Regions from separate parts of the Paenibacillus sp. BIC5C1 genome, predicted to be linked through region 1. Evidence: riboswitches for the same ligand, from Rfam matches in the RefSeq annotation. Region 1 holds a riboswitch; the other holds the start of a gene.
What was found. A riboswitch is a leader RNA that binds a small molecule or an ion and turns the genes downstream of it on or off. The one in region 1 is predicted to bind ZMP and ZTP.
Positions count from the first base shown of each region.

Region 2: another riboswitch for ZMP and ZTP. It lies ahead of RS891_RS15210 (bifunctional 5,10-methylenetetrahydrofolate dehydrogenase/5,10-methenyltetrahydrofolate cyclohydrolase); the one in region 1 lies ahead of RS891_RS28860 (TIGR01440 family protein).

Region 1 is NZ_CP135922.1:6,418,775-6,421,929, forward strand. It holds gene glyA (serine hydroxymethyltransferase) at 1-1,119, opposite strand, end outside; gene RS891_RS28860 (TIGR01440 family protein) at 1,392-1,985, opposite strand; ZMP/ZTP riboswitch at 2,125-2,206, opposite strand; gene RS891_RS28865 (low molecular weight protein arginine phosphatase) at 2,322-2,894, opposite strand; gene RS891_RS28870 (manganese efflux pump MntP) at 3,022-3,155, opposite strand, start outside.
Region 2 is NZ_CP135922.1:3,379,002-3,382,156, forward strand. It holds gene RS891_RS15205 (DUF817 domain-containing protein) at 1-326, opposite strand, end outside; gene RS891_RS15210 (bifunctional 5,10-methylenetetrahydrofolate dehydrogenase/5,10-methenyltetrahydrofolate cyclohydrolase) at 494-1,345, opposite strand; ZMP/ZTP riboswitch at 1,397-1,478, opposite strand; gene RS891_RS15215 (MarR family transcriptional regulator) at 1,665-2,147, shown strand; gene RS891_RS15220 (nitroreductase family protein) at 2,159-2,743, shown strand; gene RS891_RS15225 (nitroreductase family protein) at 2,761-3,155, shown strand, end outside.

The DNA.
Region 1 (3,155 bases):
CATCGCTTCTTCGTTCATACCACGGGAAGTTGCTGCAGGTGTACCGATACGGATACCGCTCGTTACAAATGGGCTGGTTGGATCAAACGGAATTGCATTTTTGTTCACGGTAATGCCGATGGAATCAAGTACATGCTCGGCTTCTTTACCTGTGATATTCACGCTGCGTGTGTCGATCAGCATCAAGTGGTTGTCTGTACCACCGGATACGATGTTCAATCCTTCAGCGATCAATGTTTCAGCCAGAACCTGTGCGTTTTTCACGACATTCTCTGCATACGTTTTGAACGAAGGTTGCAATGCTTCACCGAATGCTACCGCTTTGGAAGCAATCACGTGCATCAAAGGTCCACCTTGGGAACCCGGGAATACCGCTTTATCAATCGCTGCTGCCCAAGCTTTGCGGCACAGAATCATACCACCACGAGGTCCACGCAGCGTTTTGTGTGTAGTTGTCGTTACGAAATGCGCATGTGGAACCGGGCTTGGATGCAAACCAGCAGCAACCAGTCCTGCGATGTGAGCCATATCCACCATGAACAAAGCGCCTACATCATTGGCGATGGAAGCCAGCTTTTCAAAATCAATGGTACGCGGATATGCACTTGCACCTGCAACGATCATACGAGGGCGATGTTTAAATGCCGCTTTGCGCACTTCATCATAATCAATCAGGAATGTATCTTCTTGTACACCGTATGCCACGAAATTGTACAGCAAACCGGAAGCGTTAACCGGGCTACCATGTGTGAGGTGTCCGCCATGTGCAAGGTTCATACCCAGAACGGTATCACCTGGTTTCAGAGCCGCAAGGTATACTGCCATGTTCGCTTGTGCACCGGAGTGAGGTTGAACATTCACATGTTCTGCTCCAAACAATTCTTTGGCACGATCACGCGCGATATCTTCTACGATATCAACATGCTCACAACCACCGTAGTAACGTTTGCCCGGATATCCTTCAGCGTACTTGTTGGTAAGTACAGATCCCATTGCCTCGATAACCGCTTCGCTTACGATGTTCTCAGACGCGATCAGCTCAATGTTGTTTTGTTGACGTTTCAGTTCAAGATTCATCGCTTCCAGTACTGCCGGGTCATTCTTGCGCAATTGTTCCATGATTAAATTCCTCCCAGGTATAAGTGAAGTTATAAAGCGAAACTACAGTGGTTACACTCCTGACTTCGATTGCATCACCATCTTCCGATCGCTGTTATCCCCAGATTTTTCTGAACTCCCTTATAATAAGGGGGAAATCATGGGGATAGCGTATGCTTCCGATGTAGCTTTCCTTCGGAAAGCTTTCAGGCGAACGCTTCGCTTCTTCAGATTGGTGTTGCACTCTCCGTTTTCGTGTAAAGTCTAATTTGGCTTTATATAGGTTGAAGATATCAGTCACAAAATGTCGAATCTGGTTGCTCTTCCATACGATACACTGCACGCTCGCCGCCAATCAACTTTGGACGAGTCAACGCTGTAGTTACACGGGCATCACCGATGTAGCGGAGTCCTGTGCGGAAGGGTACTGCCACATGCCGCAAGTGCATGCCAATCATCGTCTCCCCAATATCCAGTCCCGCATGGGCCTGCACATGTTCAGCCAGGCATGGATCGGTCAGCGAGCGATACGCTGCGGATGCCATGGAACCGCCTGCTTTGGGCACAGGTACTGCACCCACTTCAGTCAATCCAAGCCGTGTAAGCAGAGAACGCTCCATAACCAGTGCACGGTTCAGGTGCTCACAGCATTGGAATACAACATCAAAACCAAACTCCTGCTGCACCTCACGTATACCCGCAAGAAGCTGCTGCGCTACTTCAACCGCACCGCTTGTACCAATCCGTTTGCCTGCAACTTCACTTGTACTTGTTCCGATCACAACGATCTGTCCAGTTCCAAGCTGTCCGGCAAGCGCCAGTTCACGCAGAATGGATGCGGTCTGTTCATGCAATCCGGGTTGTTCCGAATCTAACTCAATAGTCATCCTATCGCCTCCCGATAAAATCATGCCCGGCTTCCTCTTGGCTGCCCTTGGTATTCTTGCATGGCATTTCAGGTACTATTATAGCGAATAATCAGATGAAAGACGAAAAAAAGAGCAGTCTGCGGGTAACGCAGAATTGCTCTTTTGCCCAGGCGACCGGCCGTTTGTTCCGGTGCTCCATCGTGGTTATGTCCACTTCGTCGCCAGTTACACCGGATCCCTGTTTTCCCATCCATCATAAAACAACCTGCGTTTAAAATCAACGGGTAATTCACATCCCGTGTACGTTTTTTATATCGTAATCCACTGGTAGCTCGTATGATTAAACGAATCCAATTAACCCAGCTTGTCCAAAAGTCTGTCGAGCGCGGTCCGAATCTCTGCCGCAGCTATGTTGTAATCATCGCGACTGCCGCCAAACGGGTCGGAAATATCAAAGCTCGGAATCCGCTGTCTGATCTCGATTGCCCGTTCACGTTCAGATGCCAAAATCTCCTGACCTAGCGCACGTTTCATCTCCAATGTCGCAAACAGGCTGTCCAGTTCCTGAAGATCATTCAGGACTTGTTCGTCATTTTCCACATACTCTTTCAAGGTATAGGTCTTGTGTACAGAGTCGGGAAAAACCTGCATGACATGCTGTTTATGACTGCGTGTCAACGTGAGAATCAGATCGGCCCAACCGACCAGGTTGGAGCTAAGGAGCGTCGAATGAGGTGGTCCATCAACGTTGTGATCCCTTAATACGGCCTCCGCATGACGGGAAATCGGCATGCCCGTTGTTGCGGCTACACCTGCGGAACGAACATCCACCTGAATGCCCCGCTCAGACGCCAGTTTACGTAAAAGTCCCTCCGCCATGGGGCTGCGACATGTATTCCCTGTACATACAAACAAAATATGTTTCATTGTGGTTAGCCTCCCCATTTTGCAAATGTTGTCGAATCATGTTTGAAACACCATCTGAACCAATGATGAATCTCATAACTATATATTGAAGACTGCACTAGGCTGTAATCATGGTTAACGTCGTTTTTTAAAATATAAACAAAAGTCCAAAAGCGAGCAAGATCGCTCCGCCAACCGCTTCCCCGTAATCGCCCATATTTTGGCTCACACGCCGTCCCAACAACAGACCCATAACGGACATTATTCCACCACAGACACCAA
Region 2 (3,155 bases), 3.0 Mb from region 1:
AATCCGCTATAAAGGGGGACACCAAAGAGCTTGGTATAACCAGGCTCGGGGTATGACCAGGACCCCATCCATACCTTATACATCTCCAGTACCAATCCAATCACGTGAAATATACATATGACTTTGATTTCATCACGTGTTTCCAATCCGCTCCGGTACATAAGGTATTGTACTGCTAATAAAACAAGCAGAATGGCATCATAACGATAGAGAAGAGGTATCTGAATAACGCTAGAAAGGGCCAACGTTCCAAAGATCGCCACAGGAAAAATGCAACTCATCGCCTGATGATAACCGAAATGCAGGAGCTGTACTAAAGGTTTCAAGTTATGTTTATCTCCTTCCTAAGCCTTGTTCATAATAATATAGATATGGTCCGTTTGTAAAAAGAGAAAAAAAGAAATATATATTTTCTTATTTTCAATTCGAGCTGATTCAAAGACAAAACAGGCCCCTCGTCAAATGGAGGGACCTTGTTTTTTGGCTAATTCATTTATGCATTTTCAGATAGCTTGTAGGCAGATTTAATCGTATGTTCGATGAGCGTCGCAATTGTTACAGGACCAACACCGCCCGGTACAGGTGTAATTGCTGAAGAAGGAACAAAGCAAGCTTCGTAGTCCACATCTCCGACGTTGCCTTTGTTATAACCAGCATCAATAACGACAGCACCTGGTTTAATCCAGTCGCCTTTAACAAAGAGCGGTTTGCCCACGGCTGCAATTATGATATCGCCAAGCTTCACGATTTCCTCCAGATTCACGGTTTTGGAGTGGCAAGTCGTCACCGTTGCATTCCGGTTTAGCAGCATGGCTGAGACAGGTTTGCCCAGAATAGGGCTTCTTCCGATGACAACCGCATGTTTGCCCTCGATCTGAATATTGTAGAAATCCAGAATACGCATAATAGCCTGTGGTGTACAGGAAGGGAATTCTGCGTCTCCAAAAGCATTAAGTGCAAAACCGAGGGTCGTTACACCGTCAACGTCCTTCTCGATACTAATGGCATCAAAAGCTGCTCTTTCATCGATGTGATTCGGGACAGGGTGCTGAAGCAAAATACCGTGTACGGAAGGGTCATCATTTAGCTTGTTAATTTCTTGAATTAATTCATCTGTGGTGGTATCCGCAGAAAGAACAACCTTAATGGATTGCACGCCTAAGCGAGCACAAGCATTTCCTTTCATACGTACATAGGTCGCTGAAGAAGGATCATCTCCGACGAGAATTGTAGCGAGACAAGGCTGAATGCCTTTTTCCTTAAGTATGGCAACCTTCGAGGCCATGTCTTCCTTCATAAAGTCCGCTACCGTTTGTCCATTCAAGATCAGTTTGTCAGTACTCATTATCACATCGCCCTTTCAACATAAAAAAGAGGCAAGGAAATAAATATTCCTTACCTCTGCCCAGGCGTACGGCTTATTACAAAACCATATGCTCCCTCACGGTTCACCGTGTTCGCCAGTTACATATGATCGTTTTAAATTGTTTAGATTGATACTACTTGAAAAAGCAGAATTGTTCAATAGTTAATGGATTTGATAACTGTTCTCACTTATGATATATTATTGTTAACCAGTAAACTATTTGCGGTTGAATTAGTGCATTAGATTCATTATTTAAGGTTTTTTTATTATTTATAGGTAAATAAGGAGCGATTGAAGAATGGATTCAAACGATCGATCAAAACAGTTACTGTATGACCAATTTATCCGCTTTTTACATGTATATGAGAATCACAAGGATACGGAAATTGAACATTTTCTAAGTATCGCCCAGCGGGAAAGCATGGACAAAATCCCTCAGCATTTGACCGCGATTCATATGATAGATTGCATTGGCAAGCATGAGCCTATTAACAACACGGGTATTGCCGAGGCGATGAATTTGTCCAAAGCAAGCATTACCAAGATAGGCAACAAACTGCTGGAGGAAGGATTCGTTAAACGTACGAAAATGAATGACAACAAAAAGGAGAGCTATTTCCGGTTGTCACCACAAGGCAAGAAGATCTTTGAACTGCATGAACGTCTGCATGTACTCGAGGCTGAACGGTTTTATCAATCTTTGGACAAATATTCGGAACCTGAGCTGAAAATAATACATCGATTTCTTCAAGACAGCAGCATGGATATGGAGTCCAGATAAACTGAAGGAGAGTGAATAACTTGAGCCTGACAGAATTAATCAGGGAACGCAGAAGTATTCGTAAATGTAATTCAAAACCGGTGGAACAGGAGTTGGTTGTTGAATTGTTGCACAAGGCCACACGGCTTCAACCATCTGTTGAAGCTGGCTCATGGCGTGTTGTGTATGCTGGAACTCCCGAAGCACGCAAACGGTTGGTGGACTGCATGCTGGAACAGATGTCGCAGAGCAAGCTCGGCAAGCTGATTCCAGGTAAATTGCTGGATGTTTTTAAAAAGAGGTTTACCGATATTCCAGCTCACGTCATTGTTATGTCGACTGTAGGACCGGATCGTCTGACCAATGACCGCAATTATGCGGCAGCCTGCGGGATGATGCAGAGCTTCCAACTGCTGGGATGGGAAAAAGGGTTAGGAATGTTGTGGGATACAGAGTCCATGATTCAGAATGAAGGATTTTTCAAAGGCATTGGACTACGTGAGGATGAAAGATTTGTTGGCATTCTTCATATGGGATATTACGACAAAGCGCCAAGAAGCCGGAAAAGAACACCTGCTGAGCAAAAGTGGACTGTATTTCAGGGTCAAACTACGTAGAAGGGGAGGAAGTAAAAATGGAATTAGCCGATCTGCAAGGAGGCATACATAGTCCAAAAGATTTTTTGGATCGACCGGTATCACAGGAGCTAATCCTTGAATTGCTCAATCACGCCGTGTGGGCGCCAAATGATGGACTTCGTGAGCCGTGGCGATTTATTTTTGCCGATAACCGTAATGGGAAACTCATGCAGGGATTACAGGAGCACGCTCCAGCCTATCTTCTGGTCTTGGTAAAGGAAGAGGCGGATTATCATAAGCGGGAAGAGGACTTTGCAGCCGTCTGCTGTCTGATCCAAAATTTCCGTTTGCTTGCCCATGAACAGGGCCTGGGTGTGCGCAGCACGCTGCATGACTGGATGTACGACCGGAATCGTGCTGAAACGTTTGGCGTGTTAGGCAATGAGCGAAT